DNA from 2 places in the Streptomyces sp. NPDC015139 genome. Region 2 is predicted to be linked to the other one. Evidence: riboswitches for the same ligand, from Rfam matches in the RefSeq annotation. Region 2 holds a riboswitch; the other holds the start of a gene.
The links. Region 2 has a riboswitch for glycine ahead of gcvT (glycine cleavage system aminomethyltransferase GcvT). Riboswitches for the same ligand answer to the same signal wherever they lie in the genome.
Positions count from the first base shown of each region.

Region 1: it holds a riboswitch for glycine, as region 2 does, so the genes downstream of both, gcvP (aminomethyl-transferring glycine dehydrogenase) here and gcvT (glycine cleavage system aminomethyltransferase GcvT) in region 2, are expected to answer to the same signal.

Region 1 is NZ_JBIBUW010000021.1:99,387-114,393, reverse strand. Features, by position in the region: gene ACF08B_RS36020 (mannose-1-phosphate guanyltransferase) at 1-1,948, shown strand, start outside; gene ACF08B_RS36015 (DUF881 domain-containing protein) at 2,122-3,039, shown strand; gene ACF08B_RS36010 (small basic family protein) at 3,036-3,368, shown strand; gene ACF08B_RS36005 (DUF881 domain-containing protein) at 3,374-4,312, shown strand; gene ACF08B_RS36000 (FHA domain-containing protein) at 4,503-5,333, shown strand; gene ACF08B_RS35995 (MerR family transcriptional regulator) at 5,378-6,115, shown strand; gene ACF08B_RS35990 (bifunctional nuclease family protein) at 6,200-6,673, shown strand; gene ACF08B_RS35985 (MerR family transcriptional regulator) at 6,932-7,615, shown strand; gene ACF08B_RS35980 (DNA polymerase IV) at 7,684-9,186, shown strand; gene ACF08B_RS35975 (PRC-barrel domain-containing protein) at 9,362-9,733, opposite strand; glycine riboswitch at 9,853-9,948, shown strand; gene gcvP (aminomethyl-transferring glycine dehydrogenase) at 10,123-13,008, shown strand; gene ACF08B_RS35965 (molybdopterin-binding protein) at 13,062-13,481, opposite strand; gene ACF08B_RS35960 (ABC transporter ATP-binding protein) at 13,510-14,667, opposite strand; gene ACF08B_RS35955 (ABC transporter permease) at 14,664-15,007, opposite strand, start outside.
Region 2 is NZ_JBIBUW010000011.1:280,482-295,488, reverse strand. Features, by position in the region: gene ACF08B_RS28490 (DNA cytosine methyltransferase) at 1-823, shown strand, start outside; gene ACF08B_RS28485 (very short patch repair endonuclease) at 857-1,360, opposite strand; gene ACF08B_RS28480 (NaeI family type II restriction endonuclease) at 1,357-2,295, opposite strand; gene ACF08B_RS28475 (DEAD/DEAH box helicase) at 2,583-4,400, opposite strand; gene ACF08B_RS28470 (transcriptional regulator) at 4,401-5,816, opposite strand; gene ACF08B_RS28465 (hypothetical protein) at 5,876-6,553, opposite strand; gene ACF08B_RS28460 (hypothetical protein) at 6,932-7,570, shown strand; gene ACF08B_RS28455 (hypothetical protein) at 7,783-8,007, shown strand; gene ACF08B_RS28450 (L-serine ammonia-lyase) at 8,355-9,722, opposite strand; gene glyA (serine hydroxymethyltransferase) at 9,786-11,048, opposite strand; gene gcvH (glycine cleavage system protein GcvH) at 11,063-11,440, opposite strand; gene gcvT (glycine cleavage system aminomethyltransferase GcvT) at 11,558-12,676, opposite strand; glycine riboswitch at 12,835-12,932, opposite strand; gene ACF08B_RS28430 (AAA family ATPase) at 13,095-13,769, shown strand; gene ACF08B_RS28425 (enhanced serine sensitivity protein SseB) at 13,836-14,627, shown strand; gene ACF08B_RS28420 (enhanced serine sensitivity protein SseB C-terminal domain-containing protein) at 14,839-15,007, shown strand, end outside.

The DNA.
Region 1 (15,007 bases), on a different contig from region 2:
CGTCGACCCCGACGTTCCCGTCGACTGGTCCGGCGATGTCTTCCCCCAGTTGATGAAGGAAGGCAAGCCCATCTACGGCTACATCGCCGAGGGCTACTGGGAGGACGTCGGCACCCACGAGAGCTATGTGAAGGCACAGGCGGACGTCCTCGAGGGCAAGGTCAACGTCGCCCTCGACGGCTTCGAGATCTCGCCGGGCGTATGGGTCGCCGAAGGGGCCGAGGTACATCCCGACGCCGTGCTGCGCGGGCCGCTCTACATCGGCGACTACGCGAAGGTCGAGGCCGGCGCGGAGATCCGCGAGCACACGGTCGTCGGCTCGAACGTGGTCGTGAAGAGCGGTGCCTTCCTGCACAAGGCCGTGGTGCACGACAACGTGTACGTCGGACAGCACAGCAATCTGCGCGGCTGCGTCGTCGGCAAGAACACCGACATCATGCGGGCCGCCCGGATCGAGGACGGCGCGGTCATCGGTGACGAGTGCCTGATCGGTGAAGAATCGATCGTTCAGGGCAACGTCCGCGTCTACCCGTTCAAGACCATCGAGGCCGGCGCCTTCGTCAACACCTCGGTCATCTGGGAGTCCCGCGGACAGGCCCACCTCTTCGGTGCCCGAGGTGTCTCCGGCATCCTGAACGTGGAGATCACACCGGAACTGGCGGTGCGGCTCGCCGGTGCGTACGCGACGACCCTCAAGAAGGGCTCGACGGTCACCACCGCGCGTGACCACTCCCGAGGCGCCCGGGCACTCAAGAGAGCGGTCATCTCCGCGCTGCAGGCCAGCGCCATCGACGTACGCGACCTGGAGAACGTGCCGCTGCCGGTGGCCCGGCAGCAGACCGCCCGCGGCAGCGCCGGCGGGATCATGATCCGTACCTCGCCCGGTGTGCCGGACTCGGTCGACATCATGTTCTTCGACGGCAACGGCGCGGACCTCTCGCAGGGCAGCCAGCGGAAGCTGGACCGGGTGTTCGCCCGCCAGGAGTACCGGCGTGCGTTCCCCGGCGAGATCGGTGACCTGTACTTCCCGGCGAGCGTCTTCGACTCGTACACCGGGTCGCTCCTGCGGAACGTCGACACCACCGGGATCGCGGAAGCGGGTCTCAAGGTCGTCGTGGACGCCTCCAACGGAAGCGCCGGGCTCGTGCTGCCCAGCCTGCTGGGCAAGCTGGGCGTGGACTCGCTGACCATCAATCCCGGTCTCGACGAGTCAAGGCCCACGGAGACGGCCGACATGCGCCGGAGCGGGCTGGTACGGCTCGGCGAGATAGTGGCCTCTTCAGGTGCCGCCTTCGGTGTGCGGTTCGACCCTGTCGGCGAGCGGCTGTCGCTCGTGGACGAGAAGGGCCGGATCATCGAGGACGACCGGGCGCTGCTGGTGATGCTGGACCTGGTCGCCGCCGAGCGGCGCAGCGGCCGGGTCGCGCTGCCGGTCACCACGACCCGGATCGCCGAGCAGGTGGCCGCCTACCACGGCACCCAGGTCGAGTGGACGACGACGTCGCCCGACGACCTCACGCGCGTGGGCGGCGAGGAAGGCACGATCTTCGGCGGTGACGGCAAGGGCGGCTTCATCGTGCCCGAGTTCAGCAGCGTCTACGACGGCACGGCGGCCTTTGTACGGCTGATCGGGCTGGTGGCGCGGACGCAGCTCACCCTGAGCCAGATCGACGCCCGGATCCCGCGTGCGCACGTCCACAAGAGGGACCTGGCCACTCCGTGGGCCGTCAAGGGTCTGGTGATGCGGCGCGTGGTCGAGGCGGCCGGGGATCGCTTTGTCGACACGACCGATGGTGTGCGGGTCGTGGAGACCGACGGGCGCTGGGTGATGGTGCTGCCCGACCCCGCCGAGGCGGTCACGCATCTGTGGGCCGAGGGGCCCGACGACGCGTCCGCGCAGGCGCTGCTGGACGAGTGGGCGGCCGTGGTGGACAGCGCGGGCCGGTGAGGCCGGTGACGGTGGACGGTTCCCGGAGCGCGGCCGCCGGCTCCTGACGGTCGGCGGCCCGCTCCGGGAGGGCGAAAACCACCGCACGCGCGCGTGCCGGACAAGTGTCCCCAAGGGGGCCTGTCCGGCACGCCGGTGGGGCCATTCGGAGGTACTGCTCGCGACATGCGACGATGTGCGGCATGCCGCAGCAACCCCCCGTTCGGAGCAGCCCCACGCGGCCGTCGCGTCCGGACGCCTCCATGTCGTTGATCACCAACGTCATGGACCACAGCCTCGACGACGGGTATGCCGAGGCCGCGGCCCGGAGGAAGACGCAGGGCGAGGGCGGGCTGCCGAAGACCCTCCGCGCGAAGCTGGGCCTGGCGGCCGGTCTAGTCCTCGCCGCGCTGGTCGTGACCCTCGGGGCGGCGCAGGCGCGGGTGGCGGCCCCGGTGGTGGCCAAGGAGCGCCAGGAGCTGATCGACCGCATCGACACCGAGACCTCGGCCGCTGACCGGCTCGAGGGCTCCGTGGACAAGCTGCGCGACGAGGTCGGGGCACGGCAGCGGGCGGCGCTGAGGTCGAGCGGCGGCAGCTCCGAGGCGGATCTGGTGGGCCTGCTGTCGGGCGCCACACCGGTGCACGGGCCCGGCGTCCGGCTCGTCGTGAACGACGCCAAGGAGGCCGCGGGCGGCGGCGAGGGGAGCAACCCGCGGGAGACCTCGGGCTTCTCCGACACCGGACGGGTGCGCGACCGGGACATGCAGCGCGTGGTCAACGGGCTGTGGGCCTCGGGGGCCGAGGCCGTCTCCATCAATGGCCAGCGGCTGACCGCCCTGTCCGCGATCAGGGCCGCGGGTGACGCGATACTGGTCGACAACAAGCCGCTGGTGCCGCCGTACACGGTGCTCGCAGTGGGGGACGGTCAAAAGCTCGGCACCCGGTTCCAGGACAGCCCCGACGGGCTGTATCTGCACGCCCTGAGGGAGAACTACGGCGTCCGCGCCACCATCTCCACGGAGGGCGACATCCGTCTGCCCGCCGCACCGAGTGTGATCGTACGAACCGCACAGCCGCACGCCGACACAACTGAGAAGGGCACATCGTGATCGCCGTACTGGGCCTCGTCGTGGGAGTCGTGGCCGGCCTGTTGGTCCGGCCCGAGGTTCCGGCGGTCGTCGAGCCTTACCTGCCGATCGCCGTCGTCGCGGCGCTGGACGCCGTCTTCGGTGGTCTGCGGGCCATGCTCGACGGGATCTTCGACGACAAGGTCTTCGTCGTGTCGTTCCTGTCGAACGTGGTCGTGGCCGCCCTGATCGTCTTCCTGGGCGACAAGTTGGGCGTGGGCGCCCAGCTGTCCACGGGCGTCGTCGTGGTCCTCGGTATCCGTATCTTCTCCAACGCCGCGGCGATCCGGCGGCACGTGTTCCGGGCGTGAGGGCGATGAGCGACGAGACCGGCCGGAACGGCCAGGACGAACAGAACCAGAACCCGGAGAGCGGCCCCGAGCGGAACGGCCCGGAGCGTCCGGACGCCGCTGACGGCCGCGGCGGCCGGGAGCCGCGGCCGGAGAACGGTCTGCGCAGGGAGCTGCCCGCCGAGGTCCCCGCCCCGGCGCCCGGTGCCGGGCAGACGCCGGGGGAGCGGCCCGAGGAGCCGGTGACCGGCCGGCAGCGGCTGGCCGAGGGATTGTGGCCGCCGCGTGTCACCCGCGCCCAACTCATCGTCGCCGTGCTGCTGTTCGGCCTCGGTTTCGGCCTCGCCGTGCAGGTGGCGTCGAACAGCGACAGCGACAGCGCGCTGCGCGGGGCGCGGCAGGAAGATCTTGTTCGCATCCTCGATGAACTTGATTCGCGTACTCAGCGTCTTCAGGACGAGAAGCAGGGACTGGAGAAGCAGAGTCAGGAGTTGCAGAGCAGCTCCGACCAGGCCGCGGAGGCGCGCAAGCAGACCGCCGAGAAGGAGAGACAACTCGGCATTCTCGCGGGCACCGTGGCGGCGCAAGGTCCCGGCATCACCATGACGATCGAGGACACGAAGGGGGCGGTCCAGGCGGACATGCTGCTCGACGCGATCCAGGAGTTGCGCGCGGCCGGTGCCGAGGCGATCGAGGTCAACGGAGTGCGAGTGGTCGCCAACACCTACCTCACGGACTCCGGTGATTCGGTGAGCGTCGACGGGAACAAGATCAACGCCCCCTATCGTTTCAAGGTCATCGGCAAGCCGCAGGACCTGGAGCCGGCGCTGAACATTCCCGGAGGCGTGGTGCAGACCCTGGAGAAGGAGCAGGCCACGGTGATCGTCGAACGGTCCGACAAGATCGTCGTGGACGCCTTGCGGCACGTGAAGCGGCCTGACTACGCTCGGTCGTCCTCCCAGTGAACCGGTGGTGCATGGGGGACGTCAGGCAGGGGCATGAGGTTGCGGGGGGTCGGCGCACCGAAGAGGTGGCGCGTGGTGGAAACTGTCTGGTGGTTACGGACGTTGTGAAGATGTCCGGCTCGGCCGGTGTAGGCAATCAGGGTTCGTCCTGCCCCACGGGCGGGTCTGTTTCGGTCAAGGGGAATCGCCCGTGAAGTTGTTTGCGAAGTTGTTCGGCAAGAGCGCGCGAGAGGGCAGCGACAACGCGACCGCTCGCCATCGCGCCCAGCCTGACCAGGAAGGACAGCGTCCGCTGTTCCGTGACCAGGTCGCTGGTCCGGGCGGTGACATTTCGGGTGGTCAGGGCGCGGCGTCTGTTGACCCTGCCCAGTCCGGCGGCATAGGTTTCGGGCAACCGTCAACCTCAGGTGCGGGTGGAGGGTTTGCCTCCGGTCCGTACGCGTCCAACGCCCCGGGTGGGCAGCCGCGGCAGGAGGATCCGTCGATGTCGGCCCTGGTGTGTACGAGGTGCGGTAACCGCAACGCGGAGAACGCTCGCTTCTGCTCCAACTGCGGTGCGCCGCTGCGTCCCGGTGTGGCGCCCGAGCGCGCCTCCGAGACGACGTCCACGATCTCGATCTCGGGTATCGAGGCCTACGAGGCGGAGGCGACCGGCCAGACCCCGCTGCCGATGCTGTCGCCCGAGGCGCAGGCCGCGGTGGACGCGCTGCCGCTGGGCTCGGCGCTGCTGGTGGTGCGCCGCGGCCCGAACTCGGGCAGCCGCTTCCTGCTGGACAGCGACCTGACCACGGCCGGACGCCACCCGCAGAGCGACATCTTCCTGGACGACGTGACGGTCTCCCGTCGGCACGTGGAGTTCCGGCGCTCCCCGGACGGCTCGTTCACCGTGGCCGACGTGGGCAGCCTGAACGGCACGTACGTCAACCGGGAGCGGATCGACCAGGTCGCCCTGTCGAACGGTGACGAGGTGCAGATCGGCAAGTACCGGCTGGTGTTCTACGCGAGCCGGCAGGGCATCTGACCCGCCCCCGGACCGGCGTCCGGGGGGAACCCCAGGGAAGGTCCATGCTTCACACACCGAGCGGCGGTGCCGGAAGCGGTACCGCCGCCAGGGACAGCGGGCTGATGAGCATCGGCGCGGTGCTGAACGCGTTGCACGACGAGTTCCCCGAGGTCACCATCTCCAAGATCCGTTTTCTGGAGGCCGAGGGGCTCGTCGAGCCGCAGCGGACCCCGTCGGGGTACCGCAAGTTCAGCCCCGGGGACGTCGAGCGCCTCGGCCATGTCCTGCGGATGCAGCGGGACCACTATCTGCCGCTCAAGGTGATCCGCGAGCACCTCGACGCGATGGAGCGAGGCGAGGCCGTCCCGCTGCCCCTGGTGGGGCGGCAGCGCACCGGGGACGACGTGCCCGTGCGGACCGAGGGGCCCACGGTGGCCCGGGTCGGCCGGGCCGAGCTGCTCGCGGCGGCTGACATCGACGAGGGCGAGCTGAAGGAGTGGGAGTCCTACGGGCTCCTCGCTCCGCTGGCGGACGGGGCGTACGAGGCCGAGGCCGTCACCGTGGCCGCGCTCGTCGCCGCGCTGGGCCGGTTCGGCATCGAACCGCGCCACCTCCGGGTGATGAAGGCCGCCGCCGACCGGGAGGCCGGCCTCGTCGACCAGGTGGTGGCTCCGCTCAGGCGGCACCGCAATCCGCAGACCAGGGCACATGCCGAAGCCCGCACGAAGGAGCTGGCGGCGCTCGCGGTGCGGCTGCACGCGGCTCTGGTGCATACCGCCCTCGGTGTGCGGCTGCCCTGAGGCTGAGTGCCGGGGGCGGCCGGATCGGCCACCTGTTCCCGGCCCGACTACCCAAACATCCCGGGCACGGCCTAGGGTTGCTGTGTGAACGAGCTCGATGTCGTAGGTGTCCGGGTCGAAATGCCCTCCAACCAACCGATCGTGCTCCTGCGCGAAGTGGGGGGCGACCGTTACCTCCCCATCTGGATCGGACCGGGGGAGGCGACGGCGATCGCTTTCGCCCAGCAGGGCATGGCGCCCGCGCGACCGCTGACCCACGATCTGTTCAAGGACGTGCTGGAGGCCGTCGGCCAGGAGCTGACCGAGGTGCGCATCACCGATCTGCGGGAAGGCGTCTTCTACGCGGAGCTGGTCTTCGCCAGCGGCGTCGAGGTCAGTGCCCGTCCTTCCGATGCCATAGCGCTGGCCCTGCGCACCGGGACGCCGATCTACGGCAGTGACACGGTGCTGGACGACGCGGGTATCGCCATTCCGGACGAGCAGGAGGACGAGGTGGAGAAGTTCCGCGAGTTCCTCGACCAGATCTCGCCCGAGGACTTCGGCACCAGCAGCCAGTGAGCGGCGGACGCGGCGGCCGGCTCGGCGGAACGAGGGCCGGCCACCTGGCGTGTGCGCCCTGGAGCGCGGCAAATGCCACCGGCCATTGAGAGCGTCCTACGGCCCGGCGCGAGCGCATTCGGCTAGCCTTTCCCCGCGGTGGGGCACGGAAAACCACTCCTAGGGTGATTATCACTCGGCGTGCCGAGTGTGGCGATCGTTGACGCACCCCTGGTGACTGCCTACCGTCGAGAAGGCAGGTCAAGGACGGAGGTCGGCGTGAGAACGAGCGGCGACGGTACGGCTGGGGGTGCCCCCGGACACGGTCTGGGGGAGAGCGGTCCGTACCCTTCCCCGAGCTCTCAGCTGCGTTCGAACAGGGGTCATCCCCATTCCGGCAGCGCGGTCGACAACGCTCCGCAGCGACCGACGGCGGTGCCGAACGGCGGAGGGGCGGCGTCCATGACGTCCGAGGAGATCGGCTACCGCGGGCCCACGGCCTGCGCGGCCGCCGGCATCACCTACCGGCAGCTCGACTACTGGGCCCGTACCGGCCTCGTCGAGCCGAGTGTGCGGCCCGCGTACGGGTCGGGCACCCAGCGTCTGTACAGCTTCCGGGACGTCGTCGTCCTGAAGATCGTCAAGCGGTTCCTCGACACGGGTGTCTCGCTGCAGAACATCCGCACGGCCGTCCAGCACCTGCGGGAACGCGGTTTCCGCGACCTGGAGCGGATGACGCTGATGAGCGACGGGGCGACCGTGTACGAGTGCACCTCGCCGGACGAGGTCCATGCCCTGCTCCAGGGCGGTCAGGGCGTCTTCGGGATCGCGGTGGGCGTGGTGTGGCGGGACGTGGAAAGCGCGCTCTCCCAGCTGCACGGTGAGCGCGTCGACACGGGCGAGACCCTCGTCGGTCACAACCCCGCGGACGAGCTGGCGCGGCGCCGCAACCGCGCGGTCTGACCTCCTCGCCGGGTGGGTGCGCCCGGGGCGCACCCGCATTGTCAGTGCCGTGGTGCAGCATCGGAGATGTGAGAAACGCGCCCACGATCCTGCATCTCGACATGGATGCCTTCTTCGCCTCGGTGGAGCAGGCGTCCAAGCCGAGCCTGCGCGGGAAGGCGGTCGTCGTGGGCGGGCTCGGACCGCGCGGGGTGGTGGCGACCGCGTCGTACGAGGCCCGGGTGTTCGGGGTCAACTCGGCGATGCCGATGGCGCAGGCGCGCCGGAGGGCCCCCAACGCCGCCTATCTGGTGCCGCGCTTCACCGTGTACCGGTCGATCAGCGAGCAGGTGATGGCGCTGCTGAGGGAGCTGTCGCCGCTGGTGGAGCCGCTCAGCCTGGACGAGGCGTTCGTGGATCTGGAGGCCGGGGGGACGGCCTGGGACGAGGAGTCGGCGCGGCTGGCCGGGGTGAAGCTGCGCGCGGACATCCGGGCGGTCACCGGGCTCACCGGGTCGGTGGGGCTCGCCGCCTCCAAGATGCTCGCGAAGATCGCCTCCGAGCAGGCCAAGCCGGACGGCCTTGTGCTCATCGAGCCGGGGACCGAGCGGGCACTGCTGGCGCCGATGACGGTCCGGACGCTTCCGGGGGTCGGGCCGGCCACAGGGGACCATCTGCGCAGAGCCGGGATCACCACGGTCGAGGAGCTGGCCGAGGCGGGGGAGGACGAGCTGGTCCGGCTGCTCGGCAAGGCGCACGGGCACGCGCTGTACGCGATGGCCCTGGCGCACGACGATCGGCCCGTGGTGGCCGAGCGGGAGGCCAAGTCGGTGTCGGTCGAGGACACCTACGACGTGGACATCCACGACCGGCTGCGGGTGGCCCTCGAGGTGCAGCGGCTGGCCGACCGCTGTGTGGGGCGGCTGCGCGGTGCCGGGCTGTCGGGGCGGACCATCGTGCTCAAGGTGCGGCGGTACGACTTCTCGACGCTCACCCGTTCCGAGACGCTGCGGGGGCCGACGGACGATCAGGCGGTGATCCGGGAGGCGGCCGCGCGGCTGCTGGAGGCGGTGGACACGACGGGCGGGGTGCGGTTGCTCGGTGTGGGGGTGACGGGGCTAGCGGACTACACCCAGGAGGACCTGTTCGCGCAGGCGGCGCAGCCGCAGTCCTCGGGGGCGGTGCAGGCGCCGCCGGTGGACGCCGTGGCCGAGGTGGTGCCGGTGCCGGAGGAGCCCCCCGAGCGGCACTGGCGCGCGGGTCAGGACGTGCGGCACGCGGAGTACGGGCCCGGTTGGGTGCAGGGCAGCGGGCTGGGGCGGGTCACCGTTCGGTTCGAGACTCCGCAGTCCCCTCCCGGGCGGGTGCGGACGTTCTCGGTCGGGGATCCCGCGCTCGAGGTGGGTGAGCCGCTGCCGCTGGTCCTGGACCCGGGCCCGGCCCGCTCGCCCATCCGTCCCACCCCGCCGAGCGGTGCTCCCCACGAGGCTCCGCCCCGGACCGCGGCAGAAGCCGCCGCGCCGACCGCCGGTGGACGGGCGACTCCGGGGGAGACGGCGGACGGCCAGGTCGCCGTGCCGGGCAACGGCTGACGCACGGTTCCGCCCCGGGCCCCGGCGCGCGTACCGCGAGGGTGCCGCCTGCCGGTGGACCGCCCGCGACGGAGCCGAGCGTTCGCGGACGGGCGGCCGAGGACGTGCGGAGCCCGGCGCGCGGGGTGCCGTGGACGCTTTCGGATGGGTGGGTGGGAGAGGGAGGGTGCCGGGGTCAGGGTTCTTCCGAGCCTGCCAGCTTGCCGAAGTCGTGATCGGGGAACGCGTGGGGCGGGGCCACGTCGAGGCCGTAGTGGTGGTAGAGCTGGAGTTCCTGCTCGGGGGAGAGATGGCGGCCGACGCCGAAGTCGGGGGCGTCCTTGATGAGCGCGCGCTCGAAGGGGACCCGGAGGACCCCCTCGATCAGTTCGCTGGGCTCCAGGGGGACGAAGGCGTCCCGGGAGAACAGGCCGGTGCGTATGGCCGCCCACTCGGGCACGCCGGTGGCGTCGTCGAGGTACACCTCGTCGATGGTGCCGATCTTGGTGCCATTGCGGTCGAACGCCTTGCGGCCGATCAGGTTGCGCGGATCGATGTCGGTCAGCACGGTCCCTCTCCCTCCACGTGGTCGCAACTCATCCGTAAGCACTACAAAAGAGCACATTCAAGGAGGCGGCCACTCGAAGCCCCGGGCGTTGACCTCGCTGGTAGGCTGACAGCGGCTGCTGACCCCGTGCGGGAGAGTCCTCCGACCACCGTCGGAGGCGCCGAAGGAGCAAATCCTCCCCGGAATCTCTCAGGCCCACGTACCGCACGGACGAGGTCACTCTGGAAAGCAGGGCGGATGTCGACGGCGTCCGCCCTCACCGACGGTGAAAGCCGGCGTCCACGGACGTCCGGTGAAGCTCTCAGGTTGAGATGACAGAGGGGGAGGCCGTCGGGGTATCCGTACCGGGGTGCCCCTCGAAGGTCGCGTCAGACCAGGAGGCCTCCGCAATGACCGCCCATCGCACCCCGCTCGCCGAGCTCGAAGCCGGCATTCCCTTCGAGCAGCGCCACATCGGCCCCGACCACGAGGCGCGGGCCAAGATGCTCGCGCACGTCGGCTACGGCTCCCTCGACGACCTGACCGCCGCCGCGGTCCCGGACGTGATCAAGAACGCCGACGCGCTGGACCTGCCGGGTGCCCGCACCGAGGCCGAGGTGCTCGCCGAGCTGCGCTCGCTCGCCGACCGCAACCAGGTCCTCGGCTCCATGATCGGGCTCGGTTACTACGGCACCTTCACCCCGCCGGTCATCCTGCGCAACGTCATGGAGAACCCGGCCTGGTACACCGCCTACACGCCGTACCAGCCGGAGATCTCCCAGGGCCGTCTGGAGGCCCTGCTGAACTTCCAGACGATGGTCGCCGAGCTGACCGGCCTGCCCACCTCCGGCGCCTCCCTGCTGGACGAGGGCACCGCCGCCGCCGAGGCGATGTCGCTGTCCCGGCGCATGGGCAAGAACAAGAAGGGCCTCTTCCTGATCGACGCGGACGCGCTGCCGCAGACGATCGCCGTGATCGAGACCCGTGCCGAGCCGACCGGTGTCGAGGTCGTCGTCGCCGACCTCAGCGACGGCATCCCGGCCGACATCGCCGCCCGTGAGATCAACGGCGTTCTGCTCCAGTACCCGGGCGCCTCCGGAGCCGTACGCGACCTCAAGCCGGTCATCGACCGGGCGCACGAGCTGGGCGCCCTCGTCACCGTCGCCGCCGACCTGCTGGCCCTGACCCTGCTGACCTCGCCGGGCGAGCTCGGCGCGGACATCGCCGTCGGCACCACCCAGCGCTTCGGCGTGCCGATGGGCTTCGGCGGTCCGCACGCCGGCTACATGGCCGTCCACGAGAAGTTCGCGCGCAGCCTGCCCGGCCGCCTCGTCGGTGTCTCCGTCGACGCCGACGGCCACAAGGCCTACCGCCTCGCGCTCCAGACGCGTGAGCAGCACATCCGCCGTGAGAAGGCCACCAGCAACATCTGCACCGCGCAGGTCCTGCTCGCGGTGATGGCCGGCATGTACGCCGTCTACCACGGCCCCGAGGGACTGCGGACCATCGCCCGCCGCACCCACCGCTACGCCTCCCTCCTCGCCGCGGGCCTGCGCGCCGGCGGGATCGAGATCGTCCACGGCGCGTACTTCGACACGCTCACCGCGCGCGTCCCCGGCAGGGCCGCCGAGGTCGTCGCCGCCGCCCGGGACAACGGGGTCAACGTGCGCGCGGTCGACGCCGACCACGTCTCCGTCGCCTGCGACGAGACCACCAACCGCGCGCAGCTCGCCGCCGTCTGGTCCGCCTTCGGTGTGGACGCCGACATCGAGGCGCTGGACGCGACGGCCGAGGACACCCTGCCCGAGGCGCGGCTGCGCACCGACGACTACCTGACCCACCCGGTCTTCCACGAGCACCGCTCCGAGACCGCGATGCTGCGCTACCTGCGCAAGCTCGCCGACCGCGACTACGCGCTCGACCGCGGCATGATCCCGCTGGGCTCCTGCACCATGAAGCTCAACGCGACCACCGAGATGGAGCCGGTCACCTGGCCCGAGTTCGGCCAGCTGCACCCCTTCGTGCCCGCCGAGCAGGCCGAGGGCTACCTCACGCTCATCCGCGAGCTGGAGGATCGTCTCGCCGAGGTCACCGGCTACGACAAGGTCTCGCTCCAGCCGAACGCCGGTTCGCAGGGCGAGCTGGCCGGTCTGCTGGCCGTCCGCGGCTACCACCGGGCCAACGGTGACGAGCAGCGCACCATCTGCCTCATCCCGTCCTCCGCGCACGGCACCAACGCGGCGAGCGCCGTGATGGCCGGCATGAAGGTCGTCGTCGTCAAGACCGCCGACGACGGCGAGATCGACGTCGAGGACCTGCGCGCCAAGATCGAGAAGCACCGTGACGAGCTGTCCGTGCTGATGATCACCTACCCGTCGACGCACGGTGTGTTCGAGGAGCACGTCGCCGACATCTGCGCGCAGGTGCACGAGGCCGGCGGTCAGGTCTACGTCGACGGCGCCAACCTCAACGCGCTGGTCGGCCTCGCCAAGCCGGGCCACTTCGGCGGTGACGTCTCCCACCTGAACCTGCACAAGACCTTCTGCATCCCCCACGGTGGCGGCGGCCCCGGCGTCGGCCCGGTCGCGGTCCGCGAGCACCTGGCGCCGTACCTGCCGAACCACCCGCTCCAGCCGGCGGCAGGCCCCGAGACGGGCGTCGGCCCGATCTCGGCGGCGCCGTGGGGCAGCGCGGGCATCCTCCCCATCTCGTGGGCGTACGTCCGCCTGATGGGCGGCGAGGGCCTCAAGCGCGCCACCCAGGTCGCCGTGCTCTCGGCCAACTACGTCGCCAAGCGCCTCGAGCCGCACTTCCCGGTTCTCTACACCGGTCCGGGCAACCTGGTCGCGCACGAGTGCATCATCGACCTGCGCCCGCTGACCAAGGCGACCGGCGTCAGCGTGGACGACGTGGCGAAGCGCCTGATCGACTACGGCTTCCACGCGCCGACGATGTCCTTCCCGGTGGCCGGCACGCTGATGATCGAGCCGACCGAGTCGGAGGACCTCATCGAGCTGGACCGTTTCTGCGACGCGATGATCGCCATCCGCGCGGAGATCGAGAAGGTCGGCGCCGGCGCATGGCCGGCGGAGGACAACCCGCTGGTCAACGCCCCGCACACCGCTGCCGCGCTCGGCGGTGAGTGGACGCACGCCTACAGCCGCGAGGATGCCGTCTTCCCGGCCGGCGTCTCGGCCGCGGACAAGTACTGGCCGCCGGTGCGCCGTATCGACCAGGCCTTCGGCGACCGCAACCTGGTGTGCTCCTGCCCCCCGCTGGACGCCTACGAGGACTGAGCGAACCGACGGTGAAGGCCCCGCCCGGATTCCGGGCGGGGCCTTCGGGCTTCCTACGCCGTCGCCAGCGCGACCTCGGTGGACTTGATCAGGGCGATGACGTCGGAGCCCACGAAGAGCCCGAGGTCGCCGGCCGCGTCCTTGGTGATCGCGGCGGTGAGTTCGCCCCCGGCCATGGAGACCTTCACGGTGGCCATGACCTCGCCGAGCAGGAGCTGGGTGACCGTACCCGGGACCTGGTTGCGGATCGACAGGCCCTCGGTGCGGCTGGTGGAGAGGGCGACCTCGGTCGACTTCACCAGGGCGCGCACCTCGGAGCCCGGGGCGAGGCCGAGCTCCTCGACGGCCTCCAGCGTGATGGCCGCCGTGAGGTTCTGCCCGCCGGCCAGCCGGACTTTCACGGTCGCCATGACCTCACCCGGCCGCACTTCGGTGACGGTGCCGGGAAGCTGATTGCGGATGCTCAGAGTCATGGGCCCTCACCGTAGTGGGGGAGGGCTTTCAGGCCGGGTATGCGTGCGTCTGCGTCGCCTTGACCGTCGCCCAGACCGGTGCACCCGGATGGAGGTCGAGTTCGGCGGCGGCGACCGTGGTGAGGTCCGCGGCCAGGGGCAGCTCACCGGAGAGGTCGGCGCGGATCTGGTCGCCGTGGGTCTCCAGACCGGTGACCTCGCAGCGCCACAGGTTCCGTGCGCTCGCGCCCGTGGGCCGGTCGCGGAACAGGGTCACGGCGGAGGGCGGGAACGCCACGAACACCGGCCCGGACAGGTCCTCCGTGGTGGTGATCGAGGGCCCGGCGTCGAGCCGTACCGTGTGCCGGTCGGCCCGTCCCCGGTAGAGGTTGAGGCCGACGAGCTGGGCGATGTAGTCCGTGCGCGGATGACGGGCGATGTCGGAGGGGGTGCCCTGCTGGACGACCCGGCCGTGCTCGACGACCACCAGCCGGTCCGCGAGCACCATGGCGTCCAGCGGGTCGTGGGTGACCAGCACGGCGACCGCCTCGAACTCGGCCAGGTGGCGGCGGAGCTGGGCGCGGACCTCCAGGCGGGTGCGGGCGTCCAGTGCGGCCAGCGGCTCGTCCAGCAGCAGCAGCCGGGGGCGGGTGGCCAGGGCGCGGGCGACCGCCACGCGCTGGGCCTGGCCTCCGGAGAGCCGGCGGGGCTTGGCGGCGGCGTGGTCGGCGAGCCCCATGCGCGCCAGCCACGCGGCGGCCTGCGCGCGCGCCTCCGCCCTGCTCACGCCCTGGCAGCGGGGGCCGAAGGCCACGTTGTCCAGCGCGGACAGGTGCGGGAAGAGCAGGTAGTCCTGGAAGACGACGCCGACCGGACGGTCCTCCGGGGGCGTGCGCTCCAGGGCCGTGCCGTCCAGGCGCAGGTGTCCGCCGGTGAGCGGGACGAGGCCGGCGAGGGCGCGCAGGGCCGTGGTCTTGCCCGCGCCGTTGGGGCCGAGGAGGGCGACGACCTCCCCGGGGACGGCCGTCAGGGCCACGTCCAGGCGGAAGGCGGAGCGGTCGACGACGAGGTGGGCGTCCAGACCGGCACTACGTGCGGGCGGCTCCTGCGGCGGGGCGGCGGCCACGGAGGGTTCCCGTACGGGTGCCGCGTCCCGCCCTCCGGTGGGCTCGGCGTCGCCCGCTGTCTTGGAGAACGGATTGCTCATGATGTCGTCATCCAACGGTCCCGCAGGCCGGCCAGTACCGCGATGGACACGGTCAGCAGGACCAGGCTCAGGGCGATGGCGGCCTCCGGGTCGTTCTGCAGGGCGAGGTAGACCGCCAGGGGCATGGTCTGGGTGCGGCCGGGGAAGTTGCCGGCGAAGGTGATCGTGGCGCCGAACTCGCCGAGGGCGCGTGCCCAGGCCAGCACGGAGCCCGCCGCGACACCGGGGGCGATCAGCGGCAGCGTGACCCGGCGGAACGCGGTGAACCGGGACGCGCCGAGCGTGGTTGCCGCCTCCTCGTAGCGCGGGTCGGCCGCGCGCAGCGTGCCCTCGACGCTGA
Region 2 (15,007 bases):
CGACTTCGGTGTACCGCAACTGCGCCCCCGCTTCGTCCTCGTAGCACTGCTGCCCGAGTATGCCGAGTACTTCAGCTGGCCCGAGCCCTTGGAAGGCGAGCGTCCGACGGTAGGGAAGACCCTTTACAAGCTGATGGCCGCCAGGGGGTGGAAGGGGGCCAAAAGCTGGGCCGACAATGCTGACCAGATCGCGCCGACCATTGTCGGAGGGTCGAAGAAGCACGGCGGTGCGGACCTGGGGCCCACACGTGCCAAGGCGGCTTGGGCGAAGCTGGGAGTAGACGCCCTGGGCATCAGCGATCATGCGCCCGATCCTGACTGGCAGCCTGCTGAAGGCAAGCCGGGACCGAAGCTCACGGTCGAGATGGTTGCCCGCATCCAGGGCTGGAAGCCTGAGGACAAGTGGGTGTTCGAGGGCCGGAAGACCAGTACGTACCGGCAAGTAGGTAACGCTTTCCCGCCTCCCGTCGCTGAGGCGGTCGGGCGGTCCATCGTGCGAGCCCTGCGGCAGGAGGGACCGCGCACCGAGCTGGTGGAGACCACAGAGGTGGTCCACGACCCCGTCTACAAGCTGCTGCGGGGGATGGACCGCCCCATTGGCGTCGACCAGATCATCAACCGGTTGGAGAAAGCCGGGCAGCGTATGTCCGAGCCGGAGGTCGAACGGCACATCGCTCACCTGGAGCGGGACTTCGTCATCGAGAGGGTGAAGCGCTCCAGCGGCGCCCTCGGCTACACCCTCGGCGAGTTCAAGGCCTTCGTCGGACAGGAAGGCCACCAGCGGCATGAGCTCTTCTCCCTCAATCAGGCGAAGATCAGCTGAGGGCTGCGGCAACTGCTGCGGGTGGTGCGGCGATCAGGGGGCCTTCCTCGAATGTTTTGAGGCCGCGGCCTCCTGCCGCCGAGCGGCCACTGCTTCGATGACGGTGCTGGCGCACGCCTCGGGATCGAGGTGCTCCCAAAAGCGGAGCACCAGCCAGCCCGCCTCCGCGAGGCGTTCGTCTGTGTCCCGGTCGCGCCGGACGTTCCGGCCGATCTTGTCCTCCCAGTAGGGCCGGTTCGTCTTCGGCATCACGAAGTGATCGGGGCAGCCGTGCCAGAAGCAGCCGTCGATGAAGACAGCCACCTTTGCCGGGCGGAAGACCATGTCGGCCGTGCGGCGCATCTTAGGGAGCGGCTTGGCGGCTACCCGGTAGCGCAAGCCCGCTGCGTGGACCAGCGAGCGGAGCAGTAGCTCGGGTGAGGTGTCGCGGTTGCGGTTGCCGAGCATGCTCCGCCGGTTCGCGGCCGAGGACGCCCACGATCCCTCGGGTGGGGTCCAAGGCTCGACCTGTCGTCCTGGTTGTCCTTGCTCGCTCATATCTCCGGCAGTTTGGGAACGGTTTCTTCCGGATCATCCGGCCTGGCAAGAACCCATTCTTGCCCACCCAGCTCTACTCTCGGTGCCCCCGCATGGTGGGGGCGGGCAGCCGCAAGCCGGGCGCTCACCGACTCGCCTGGACCGGGCACAGGCAGCCCGAGGGCTGCGGCGATCCGGCCGTGGCTGGAGTAATGCCCGAGGATGACGATGCCGCGTGGTTGGAGCCTCGAGCGCGAGCCGCCGTTGTAGCGGACACGCTTCATGTAGTCCTCCTGCATCGCCACCGTAGCAACGACAGTGCGACTGACCCGGCGGCCCTGGGCGCGGAGAAAGAGATCATCTACCCGGCGCTGGCCGCTCTTGTGGGAGAAGATCGCCTTGATGTCGGCGTCGGCGAGCCGCAGCAGCATGTTCTCCTGGAGTGGGGCATCGCGGAACAGCCACCGCACCGCGCCCCGCCCCACCGCGTTCAGGGTCTTCTTGGCATCGCGGTTGCCGCCGTTGTTCAGTCTTTCGGGCAGGGCACGCACGAGGCCGACGGACCAGCGGGAGTCTTCATCGCTGGCCCAGACCACGAGAAGCAGGTGGCCGAGAGCCTCGGGCGGGATCATCCACCCGCCTAGCGTTTGCGAGTACTTGCAATCGACGTCGGTGCCGGCGATCGAGTAGTCCATGCTTGCGCCGTCGGCGAAGCCGAACTCGCGCTGGACGTTGATCTCGATCAGGGTGCCGAGGTGGGCCTTTTCCGTCTTGTACAACTGGTCCCACCGGAACCGACCGGTGTGCTGGCCGTCCAGCAGCATGTCGATGCTTCGCCGAATCGCTCCAGCGAACCGCGTGCCATCCGGGTCTGCGCCGAGGATCAGGGCCGCGACGGCCTCCAGTTCCGGATCGCTGGGTTCGTCAACAGGCCATAGGCCCGTCTGTACGCTCATCCTGTCCACGGCGGGACTCTATCCAGACCTCGGAGAGCAGTGGTGTCCGGTGTGCCGACGGCAAGTGGCAGACTTTGGCTGTGATACGAGAACCGGCAGAGCTGCAGATCGACGACGAGGGCCGAGTATCCCTGCCGCTAGGACTGCTGGCAGAGGCGGGCCTGGATGCGGGTAGCCGGATCTTGGCCTTCAGCGACGGCGATGGACGCATCGTCCTCCAGCGGGAGGCAGACGCCATCGAGTCTCTGCTGCAGGACGGGGCCCTGTGACCCGAGGGCCCGTCAGCGCTACGCCGCCCTCACTCCAAGGTGCTCCAGAAGCGCCCGCACGTCGGCGGCGTTCATCCCCGCGGCCAGCGGCTCCTCCTCTTCCGGATCGCCCAGCTGCTGGACTTCGGGGTCGTCGAGGATCCGCCCCATGAAGTCCAGCTTCTCCGCCAACCGCATGGCGACCAAGTCGTCGACGCTTCCCTCGGCTGCGAGCACGGTGACCCTTGTCTCCGTGTCCGGGGCGAGGCCGAGGCGGTGGATGCGGTCGAGGCTCTGCAGGAACCGACCCGCCTGGAAATCGCGGTCCACGTAGACCGCGTCGTGGCAGACCTGGTGGAGGCTGATCCCCTCTCCAAGGGTCGCCGGATTGGAGATCAGGACAGCGCATTCCGGGTCCTCCCGGAAGCGGCGCAGCTCCGCTCCCCGGTCGGGTGTCCCGCCGTGCACGGCAGCGGGCTGGAACGGTGCCAGCAGCGCTTGGAGCGAAGTGATGCTGCGGACGAAGCTTGTCCACACCAATGTCTTTCGGCCGACGGCGGCGTTGGCGGAGACGATGGAAAGGGTCTCCTGGTACTTGGGTGACAGCTCGTAGTCGGGAAGCTGCCGGAGTAGCGCTGACAGCGGATCCCCTTCTGGCACTTCGAGTGGCGGGACCCGGAAATGCAGGGGCTCATGGCGAACGGAGCCTGCGGCGAGCAGAGCCGGGCTGGTTGCCGCCATCAGCAGTCGTAGTACTGCCTTCCCGAACGCCTCGATGTTGGTCCTGTCCGCCGCTGCCCGCGATGAGAACTTGCCTTCCAGGGCGTCGTAGATCTCGCGGTGCAGCGGCGGCATGGGGAGGCGGCGGATCCGTGTCTCCACCGGCGGGAGGCCCAGCTCGACTTTTGTCGTCCGGGTGTACATGGGGCGCAGCACCTGACTGGCGTGCGCTAGATTCCCGCCGTCGACGGCCTGGGTGACCACCCGTCGCCCGTGCCCAGGCCACACGAAGGAGAGCAGGTTCGCCAAATCCTTCGAGCCGTTGGGCGCGGGGGTGCCGCTGAGAATCATCCGTACGCGGCTGAGGGGGCCTAGCGCCATGCAGGCGGCACCGTAGACTCCGGCCCCGCCGAGCTTCATGCGGTGCGCCTCGTCGAGGACAAGCATCGCCGGGGCAGCATTCAGCCACTGGGAAAGCGCGGGGACAGCCCGGTCTAGGCGCTCATAGTTCACGAGGATGACATCGGCTGAAGCGGGCACCTCCTTGGCCAGCACGTGTACGTCCAGTGGGGTGGAAAAGCACTGCCGGACTTCGTCCTGCCATGCGCCATAGGCTGACTTGGGGCCTACCACAAGCATGCGCACCACCGTTCCGCGAGTGCGGAGCGCGGAGAAGATGGCGAGAGAGACGCGGGTCTTGCCGGCGCCGGGCACGCTGAAGTTGGCGCCGTGCTCGATGGACAACAGACGGGCAATGTCGCGCCTCTGGAAGGGGGTGAGAGGGCCGGTCCACGTGTCGCCCAGCAGGGCTGGGATGTCGTCCGGTTCGACTATGTCCTCGTCGGCCGTTCCGCTTAGGAGGCGCTCGGCCATGTCCGCCTGGTCAAGCATCTCCTCGACCAGGCGGCGGAAGTCGCTTTCCCAGACGACGCCTTCGGGGTGAGGCCAGGAGCCAAGAGAGCCGATGCCGGCAATGAAGTTGTCCAGTGGGACAGCAGCCGACAGCTTGTCGGTCATACGGCCGTTGGGGAAGTTGGCGATCATTTGCCCGAGTGCGCTACGGCACTCGGGCACGGTCCTCAGTGCGGCCTGCGTGCGGGTGACGTCGAAGCCGATCGTCAGAGTGGGATCGGCCACCTAGCGCACCTTTCCAAACGCCTCAAGCAGCCAGGCCACTCCGTCACCAGGCTGCTGCACAGTGCGCTTCGCCTCGATTGCGAGTTTCTCCAACTTTTGCCGCAGTTCGGTGACGGCGTCGTCGAACGCCTCCTCATCAAGGCTTCGGGATGCTCTAGACATGACGAGGTCAGCGACGCACTGCTCGATGTCCCGTCCCGCGTCAGCCAAGCGAGCCGGCGCTGCCTGCCTCCGCTTCTTGATGCGGGCGTCCCGCCCAGCGTCGGAGATGGCCTCGTCCATCGCCTTGTAGAGCCTGCCGAGTTCCTCTTGCGCTTCTGCGGCAACCTCTTGGGGGGCTGAGCTTCCTGGCTGGCACACGGCCTTTGCATGCATGACGGCGTCCGTCAGTGCCTTAGCTGAGCCGAGGGCAGCGGATGGGCCCTTCACCGCCCGCCCCAATCCGGGGATGGCCACACTCGCCGATGCTGCAGCGGGGACCTCGCTGATCGGTAGGACCTTTGAGAGATAGCGGTCGCGGAAGTTGTGCTCGATGAACCGGACATCGGTCTTGGCGAAGCCGAGGAGCATGGCTGCCAGTCGGTTCTCCAGCAGCAGCTCCGCCTTCTCCGGGTTGGCTGCGTGCTGCTTGACGTACGCGCGATGCAGCTCGCGGAACTTCTCCGCCTGCTCTTCAAAGGCGACCAGCGAGAGGCGTTCGCCCGCAGTCTTGCTGCGCTCGATGAGCGACTCAATGCGCGCTAGGACCCACTGGTCCTGCCGGCAGCGGTCCTGTGTCGTACGGAAGGTTGCGGCGATGACGGCAAGAGGCGTCCCTTGCTCCACGAGCTCTTGCACCGCAAGCAAGTGGTTGATGTACGAGTATTCCCGGCGGTGCTCCTTGCGCAGCTGCAGGGACAGCTCGATCGCGGCGATGTCCTGCCAGCCGCACGAAGGGGGAAGCACGGCGACGCGCATGGCGTGGTTGGGGCCGTATAGCTTCATCAAAGCCGCACGGCGGGTGTTCCCGTTGACCAGGACGCCTTCGTGGGTGATCAGCCCCGGTTCCGTCTGGCCGTACTCCTTCAGGCTCGCGAGCAACTCGTCGAACTCAGGGTCGGTCCGGGCCGGGTTCGCCGGGAGCACCTGCAGGAGGTGGTCCAGATACGCTTGGCTGCCGGTGCTCCACGGATCGTCGGCGAGACTCTTGGCCCGCTTGGGATCATGACTGGACTGCGCGCGGATGCGGTGGGTAGCCGGGTTGTAGTAAAGGTTGCCCACCGGCATCTGGATGACTTCCAGGTGCTCGGGCGCGCCCCGCCACTCGACGGTGAAGGTCTCGCGGGGGCCGTCGCCGGCCGCGATCTCGTCCAACCGGGACCGGACGAGGGCGCGATTCTCCTCGGCTTCCGGTGGCAGACCGTAGCCCATGGCCATGTACTCGTTCCTGCTTTCGTTGGCGTTCTTCTCGGGGAAGTCCTGCGCTTCCACCGGGCTCAGTCGAGCCCCAGCTCCATGCGGACCGCTGCCCGCGAGTCCTCCGGCAGGGAGCGGTAGTCACTCCAAATCTGCTCCAGTCGGCTGAACTGGCGCTGGTCGGCCGCTACCCAGTCGGACAGTACCTTGCGTTCGATCGGGTTCAGGCCGGCGGCGTCTCTCAAGACCTCGTCGAGGTTGGCGGCCAGGGATCGGCCGCCGACCCTGCACCGCTTGCACTCGGTGACGAGCTCAGTAGCAGTGGTGCCGTCAGGCTTGACCACCTCTCTGCGTGCGATGTCCAGCTGAGCCGCTTCGTGGGTGCCGGCGTAGATCTCCCCGGGTGTGATGCCGCATGACCGGCACTTGTACCCGTCTTTGTGCAGGACCTCGCGTCGCCGGCCTGCCCCGATCGCAGTCGTCCCGGACTTGCGGGTGGCACGTCCGGGCTCCCAGACCGGGATACCGGGCTTCACGAAGCGCTGCTCGTGAGAATCCAGCTCCGCATCCTCCCTGTTGGTGTCGATCCTCCAGCCGAAGTCCCTCAGGTCGCGCATGCGGCGGTCCACCTGGGAGACCCCGGGGAACGCCTCGCGCAGCTGCCCCTTGGTGAACCTGTTGCCTTCGCCGACCTCGGAGACGAGCCATAGGGCGACGCGCTTCATCGTGCCGAGGTTGTCATCCTGCCAGGACAGCATGGTGGCTCCATTCGCAGAGGACCCCCACTGGGAGGTGTCGGACGCCGCTGCTGGGCAGCAGTCGACTGCGGATATTCATTACTAGCACGGCTGCGCGTAGTCATTCCAGTAATTAGGGATCTTTACTCGAAGGTGCCCTCTCGGAGTCTTGTAAAGATCCGTTTTCTCCCTTTATGTCAGCCTTTGCGGTGGTTGAGTTCTTTACTTGAGATGTAGTCAGGAAAATACGGCGAACCGCGCCCGCGGCATGACGTCGCGGGATAGGGTTCTCTCGATTTGCAGTGTCCGAGGGCAGTATTGGGCCACCGAAAGGGTTCGTTTGGCATGCCGTCGCTTGGGTCCATTAGCAGTACCTGCGTACCGGGGGCTACGGAGGAGGTGCAGGCGTTTGCCTGTGCCCTCAAGCGCCTCATCCCGCACGTTGAGCCCGGTGCCACGATGGAGGTGAAGGCCGCACTGCTGGCGATCTCGCCGTCTCTCCTCTCGCACTGGCTCAGCGGGCGGCGCCTTCCCGTTCCGACGGCACTGAACAAGTTGTACGACTTGGCGGCAGAGGGGGCGCTCCGCACGACAAATGCTGTCCTGAGCTGCAGCTTCGCGGAACTTGAGGGGCTGCTGCGGGCTGCCCGAAGGTCGACTTGCCGCCGTTGCCATGGTGACTGCGCCTGCCACGACGGCGAGGGGGACCGGCGCAACGGTTCGGCCCGGTCGAGCGGTTCCCGCTCGGCTGCCGACAGTGGGGACCGGCGCAACGGTTCGCCGACGGAGGCTCGTCGGCAGGGCGCCGCTCTGTACGGGGCGGACCTTGCTGAGCGCCTCGCGGGACTGCCTCTTGCCGACCAGGTCAACCTCCTGTGGAGTTTAGGGGCCGCCCTGAAAGAGGAGGAAATCGGCGCCGTCGTCAAGGAGCTGGCCGACGCGGGCATGCACCAAGAAATGGAGGTTCTTCTCCGCGCTGCGGAATCTTCCGGAAGGGATTCAGTGAAAATCGTCATCGCCTTCAGCGCGACGCGCTAGGGTCCCCGCAGTGGATTATGCGAAAGGCTCGAAAAGGGGGCTATGGGTGTGTAGGGGTGCGCTTGCGGGGCCCTGCCCCGTTATTGGCAGCTGCCGAGCACCTCCTATATGGCAGTGCAGGGAAGGTCCGGTCAGAGAGGTCGGCAAACCGCGACCGTGACCTCCCCTGCAGGAACATCCCGTCAGATCGATAGCTAACAGGGAGCTCCAACTTGAATAGTAAGGCCGTCCTGGCGGCGCTCGCCAGGAAGATCCGGGCTGCCCGGTTGCGCCGCCGCGCCGCCGCGGGCGAGGCCAGGCAGATCGGTTCGGGAGGGAAGATCCGACGCCGCTTCCGCTTCCTTCGCTGGGCCCTGGTGGTCCAGTTGCTCAAGGGTGCTGCCTTTGCCGGCGGCGGGATCCTCGCCCATGTGCTGCTTGCGCGGTTGGGCGCCTGACGACGGCCGGGTGAAGTCTGAGGCAGTCCGTGGCAGCCGCGGGCTGCCACGGCTGTGGGACTGGGGCCGGCAAGTCGGCACCATCCATCCCACCTGCCCTCGTCATGCGCAGGTCTCACGATCGTCGTGCACCGACTGCACTTCACGCCGGCAGTCGGCCCCGCAGCGCCGACTGTGCTACAGCGACCGCGTCCACCCGATGAGTGATGTGCCGCTGGGACATCCCAGGGACTTTTCAGGGACTTTCACGCCTGTCCCAGGGAGGTTCCAGGGACTTTCCGCCGCGCAAGCAGGGAAGGCCCTGACAGCGCTGAAAGAAACGAACGCGCTGGTCAGGAGCCATTTCCCTAGCACTCGATGATGTTCACCGCCAGCCCGCCCCGGGCCGTCTCCTTGTACTTCACGGACATGTCCGCGCCGGTGTCCTTCATGGTCTTGATGACCTTGTCCAGGGACACCTTGTGGGAGCCGTCGCCGCGCATCGCCATCTTCGCGGCCGTGACCGCCTTCACCGCGGCCATGCCGTTGCGCTCGATGCAGGGGATCTGCACCAGGCCGCCGACCGGGTCGCAGGTCAGGCCCAGGTTGTGCTCCATGCCGATCTCGGCGGCGTTCTCGACCTGCTCGGGCGAGCCGCCCAGGACCTCCGCGAGCGCGCCGGCCGCCATGGAGCAGGCGGAGCCGACCTCGCCCTGGCAGCCGACCTCGGCGCCGGAGATGGAGGCGTTCTCCTTGAACAGCATGCCGATCGCGCCGGCGGCGAGCAGGAAGCGGACCACGCCGTCCTCGTCGGCTCCGGGCACGAAGTTCATGTAGTAGTGCAGGACCGCCGGGATGATGCCCGCCGCGCCGTTCGTGGGGGCGGTGACGACCCGGCCGCCGGCCGCGTTCTCCTCGTTCACCGCCATCGCGTAGAGCGTGATCCACTCCATGGCGTGCGCCAGCGGGTCGCCCTCGGCGCGCAGCTGGCGGGCCGAGACGGCGGCGCGGCGGCGGACCTTCAGACCGCCGGGCAGGATGCCCTCGCGGGACATGCCGCGCTGGACGCACTCGCGCATGACGCGCCATATCTCCAGCAGACCCGCCCGGATCTCGTCCTCGGTGCGCCAGGCCCGCTCGTTCTCCAGCATCAGCGAGGAGATCGACAGGCCGGTCTCCTTCGTCAGGCGCAGCAGCTCGTCGCCCGTGCGGAAGGGGTACTTCAGGACCGTGTCGTCCAGCTTGATGCGGTCCGCGCCGACCGCGTCCTCGTCCACGACGAAGCCGCCGCCGACCGAGTAGTACGTCTTGGACAGCAGCTCGTCGCCCGAGGCGTCGAACGCCCAGACCGTCATGCCGTTGGCGTGGTACGGCAGGGCCTTGCGGCGGTGCAGTACGAGATCGCGGTCGAAGTCGAAGGCGATCTCGTGCTCGCCCAGCAGGGCGATCCGGCCCTCGGACCTGATCGCCTCCACGCGCGCGTCCGCCGTCTCGACGTCCACCGTGCGCGGCGAGTCGCCGGCCAGGCCGAGCAGGACGGCCTTCGGGGTGCCGTGGCCGTGTCCGGTCGCACCCAGCGAGCCGTACAGCTCGGTGCGGACCGCGGCCACTTTCTCCAGCAGCCCTTCGTTGCGCAGGCGGCGGGCGAACATCCGCGCCGCACGCATCGGGCCGACCGTGTGGGAGCTGGACGGGCCGATGCCGATCGAGAACAGGTCGAAGACCGAGATGGCCACGGTCACTCCTCAGAAAAGCTACAGCGGGTGGTGGGGCACCCCTGGCGGGTGCCCCACCGGGGACTACTTGTTCAGGCCCGCGTACAGCGGGTGCTTGTCGGCGAGCGTCCGCACGCGCGCCTTGAGGGCCTCGGCGTCGTACGACGGCTTCAGCGCCTCGGCGATCACGTCCGCGACCTCGGCGAAGTCCTCGGCCGTGAAGCCGCGGGTGGCGAGGGCGGGCGTGCCGATCCGCAGACCCGAGGTGACCATCGGGGGCCGAGGGTCGTTCGGGACGGCGTTGCGGTTGACCGTGATGCCGACCTCGTGGAGACGGTCCTCGGCCTGCTGCCCGTCCAGCTCGGACTCACGCAGATCCACCAGGATCAGGTGCACGTCCGTGCCGCCGGAGAGCACGTTCACGCCGGCCTCGCGGGCGTCGGGCGCCGTCAGGCGCTCGGCGAGGATGCGGGCACCCTCCACGGTACGACGCTGGCGCTCCTTGAACTCCTCCGAGGCGGCGACCTTGAAGGAGACCGCCTTCGCCGCGATCACGTGCTCCAGGGGACCGCCCTGGAAGCCCGGGAAGACGGACGAGTTCAGCTTCTTGGCGAAGTCCTTCCTGGCGAGGATGATGCCGCCGCGCGGACCGCCGAGGGTCTTGTGCGTCGTGGAGGTGACCACGTCCGCGTGCTCGACCGGGTTCGGGTGCAGACCGGCGGCGACCAGACCCGCGAAGTGGGCCATGTCCACCCACAGGTACGCCTCGACCTCGTCGGCGATCCGGCGGAACTCGGCGAAGTCCAGCTGCCGCGGGTACGCCGACCAGCCCGCGATGATCACCTTCGGGCGGTGCTCCTTGGCGAGCCGCTCGACCTCGGCCATGTCGACCAGGCCGGAGTCGTCCACGTGGTACGCGACCACGTTGAACTGCTTGCCGGAGAAGTTCAGCCGCATGCCGTGGGTCAGGTGGCCGCCGTGCGCCAGGTCCAGGCCGAGGATCGTGTCCCCGGGCTGGGCCAGCGCGAACAGGGCCGCCTGGTTGGCGGAGGCGCCGGAGTGGGGCTGGACGTTCGCGTACTCGGCGCCGAACAGCTCCTTGATCCGGTCGATGGCGATCTGCTCGGCGACGTCGACGTGCTCGCAGCCGCCGTAGTAGCGGCGGCCCGGGTAGCCCTCGGCGTACTTGTTGGTGAGGACCGAGCCCTGGGCCTCCATCACCGCGAGCGGCGCGAAGTTCTCGGAGGCGATCATCTCCAGGGTGGACTGCTGGCGGCCGAGCTCGGCGTCGACCGCGGCGGCGATCTCCGGGTCCAGCTCGTGCAGGGGCGTGTTCAGGACGGTCATCGGGCTACGACTCCTCAGCCGGCGGTGTGGGCGGCGTACTCGTCGGCGGAGAGCAGGTCGGCCGGCTCGTCCGAGATGCGGACCTTGAACAGCCAGCCGCCCTCGAAGGGAGCGGAGTTGACCAGCGACGGGTCGTTGACGACGTCCTCGTTGATCTCGGTGATCTCGCCGGTCACCGGCGAGTACAGGTCGGAGACCGACTTCGTCGACTCCAGCTCACCGCAGGTCTCGCCCGCCTCCACGGTGGAGCCGACCTCGGGGAGCTGGGCGTAGACCACATCGCCGAGCGCGTTGGCCGCGAACTCGGTGATGCCGACCGTCGAGACGCCGTCCTCGGCGGCCGACAGCCACTCGTGCTCCTTGCTGTAGCGCAGCTGCTGGGGGTTGCTCATGGCCTGAATTCTCCTGTACGCGCGGGAGTGCTGGTGAATGGGGTACCGCTGGGACGGTTCGCGGGCAGGCGGAGGACGCGCGGGGTCGTGCGACCGGTGCGTTCCGCCGCCCAGTGTCTACTTCTGGCGCTTGTAGAAGGGCAGCGCCACGACCTCGTACGGCTCGTGGCTGCCCCGGATGTCCACGCCCACGCCCGCGCTGCCCGGCGCCGCGTGCGCGGCGTCGACGTAGGCCATGGCGATCGGCTTGCCCAGGGTGGGGGAGGGGGCGCCGGAGGTGACCTCGCCGATCACCTGGCCGTCCGCGACGACGGGGTACCCGGCGCGCGGCACCCGGCGGCCCTCGGCGACCAGGCCGACCAGGACCCGGGGCGGCTCGGCGGAGGCGCGCTCGGCGGCCGCGGCGAGCGCCTCGCGCCCGACGAAGTCGCCCTCCTTCTCGAACTTGACCACGCGGCCGAGCCCGGCGTCGAAGGGGGTCAGGGAGGTGGTCAGCTCGTGCCCGTACAGCGGCATGCCCGCCTCCAGGCGCAGGGTGTCCCGGCAGGACAGACCGCACGGCACCAGACCGGCGCCCTCGCCGGCCTCGGTCAGCGCCTGCCACAGCTCGACCGCGTGCTCCGGCTTCACGAACAGCTCGAAGCCGTCCTCGCCGGTGTAGCCGGTGCGGGCGATCAGCGCGGGCACGCCGGCGACCGTGCCGGGCAGGCCGGCGTAGTACTTCAGGCCGTCCAGGTCGGCGTCGGTGAGCGACTTCAGGATGCCGGGGGACTCCGGGCCCTGGACGGCGATCAGCGCGTAGGCGTCCCGGTCGTCGCGGACCTCGGCGTCGAAGCCGGCGGCACGCTCGGTGAGCGCGTCCAGCACCACCTGGGCGTTCGAGGCGTTGGCCACGACCATGTACTCGGTCTCGGCGAGCCGGTAGACGATCAGGTCGTCCAGGATGCCGCCGTCGGCCTGGCAGATCATGGTGTAGCGGGCGCGGCCGACACCGACCGAGGCGATGTTGCCGACCAGGGCGTGGTTCAGCAGGGCGGCCGCCCCGGCGCCGGACACGGTGATCTCGCCCATGTGGGAGAGGTCGAAGAGGCCGGCCCTGGTCCGCACGGCGAGGTGCTCGTCGCGCTCGGAGCCGTAGCGCAGGGGCATGTCCCAGCCGGCGAAGTCGGTCATCGTCGCACCGAGCGAGCGATGCACGGCATCGAGCGCGGTGAGACGGGGTTCAGTGCTGCTCATCGGTCGGTCGTCTCCCAGGACAGGAATGGGACGGGCGAGGAACGTTCCTCCCCATCTGTCATCGGAACCTGAGAGGTTCGCCACGACCGCCACAGGGACGATCACGGCTTGCACCGTGGGTGGGGCCGCCGTCACAGCGGCCCGCTTTTCAGATGTGCCTCGCCCGCGCGGTAACGGGGCCTGAGAGATTCAAGGGAGGGACTTGCTCCTTCGGCGCCCCGGTGAAGACTGCCGGGGACTCTCCCGCGCGGATTCAAACGGCCGGTATGCAGTTGGCGGGCACATCATTGCACGCCGTGCCCCCACCCGTCAGGGCCCGCATTCTGTAACCGACCTGTGGCAGTACGCGCACCCAACCGCATTACCTTCTCTTTACATTTGGCGGGCAAGGGGGTTACCGAACCCACAGGGGAGGACGATCACGGTGAACAGGACCTCGGCCTACGCCGCCACCACCGGCATCGCGGTGCCGAAGCAGCCTTCCGCGCCGGCCCGTGAGCGCGCGGCGGCCCGCTCGGTCCCGGTCGTCCGCGACCTGCGCGACCGCGCGGGCCGCAGCCCGCACGCCCTGCTCTTCGGCCCGGCCGACCTGGTGGTGATCACCGGCCTGCCCGGCAGCGGCAAGTCCACCCTCATGCACCGCACGGTCACCGGCCACCGCATCGACTCCCAGGACACCCGCGACCGCTGGGACACCAACGTCCCGCGCGCGCTCCCGTACGCGCTCTACCGCCCGCTGGTCCGCCTCGCCCACTACGCCGGACTGCGCCGGGCCCTGCGCACCGGCGAGGGCGTCGTCGTGCACGACTGCGGCACCCAGCCGTGGGTGCGCGCCTGGCTGGCCCGCGAGGCCCGGCGCCGCGGCGGCACCCTGCACCTGCTCCTCCTCGACGTCCCGCCCGGCACGGCCAGGGCGGGCCAGCGCGAGCGCGGCCGGGGCGTGTCCCGCTACGCCTTCCGCCGCCACCGCCGTACGGCCGAGCGCCTGCTGCGCGCCGTGGAGAAGGGGGAGCTGCCCGCCGGCTGCGGTTCGGCGGTGCTGCTGGACCGGGACGCGGCGGACGTCCTGAGCCGCCTGGGCTTCACTCGGTGAGGCGCTGTCACAGCCACCCGCTAGCCTTCTAGCTCACAGCAGTGGTTCCCAGCAGGCGGTAGGCAGATGGACTTCCCGGCGGACATCAGCGCGGACTTCCCGGCACAGGCGCACCCCCACCCGCACGGCGGCTGGCCGGGCAACGAACTGGAGGAGGTGCTCTCGGCCTCCCTCGGCATACCCGCGGCCGGCGGCCGGATCGTCGAGGTCCTCGGCCGGAGCTTTTTGTGGATCCCCCTGCCCAACGGCGGAGGCCCGGACAGCGGCCCGCTCGACCTGCCCACCACCGAGATCGACGGCCAGGTGTACGTCCCGGTGTTCAGCTCCGAGGAGCAGCTGCGCCAGGTGGCCGGCTCCCACATGTCGTTCACCATCGCCCCCGCCGTGGAGTTCGCCCAGGGCCTGCCCCCGCAGGCGGGCCTGGTCGTGAACCCGGGAGGCGTGATCGGCGTGCCGCTGCCGCCCGAGGCGGTCGCCGAGCTGTGCCGGGCCGGCCGCACCCCGCTCGACGGACTCGGCACCGGCGGCCGGGTCCGGCTCTTCGAGCCCGACTGGCAGGACGACCCGGTCGACTTCCTCGCCGCCGCCTCCGCCGAGTTCGCGCAGACCGGCGTGGTGCTCACCGCCCGCCGCTGCCTCGCCGCGATCGAGACGGCCGACCCGGTGATGTTCGTGGGCGTCGAACTCTCCCAGTGGGAGGGTGACCTGCGCGCGCTGCCGCTGGAGGCCCTGGGCCGGGCTCTCGGCAAAGTCCCGGTCAAGTGGCCGGTCAACCTCGTCCTCCTGGACGTCGCCCAGGACCCGGTCGCCGACTGGCTGAAGACCCACGTCCGCCCCTTCCACCAGTACGGTCACTAGACCCGACGCGGGCGCGGGCGATCCCGGGAGCGCGCGGCCGCGTCCGGCGGGCGCCGCCGCCGCGGGGCGCGTGGCCCCACCACCCACCCGCACCCGCGCACGAACACGAGGCCCCGGGCTCCTGGGCGCTTAAGCTGTCCCCACACGCGGGGAAACAATCGGAGGGGCGGTAAGACAGGTGAGCGCGAGCCCAAGCGGCAGCGTGGAAAACATGCTGCGCCAGGTCACGCCCGGACGCTACGACGCCTACGAGGCCCTGCTCCGCGCCCTCGTCACCCCCTCCTCCGGCCAGATCTGGATGCTCCTGTGGCACGGCCAGGCCGGCTCCCCGGACGCCCAGTACGGGGACATGGAGGTCGACGGCTTCCACTACGCCCCCT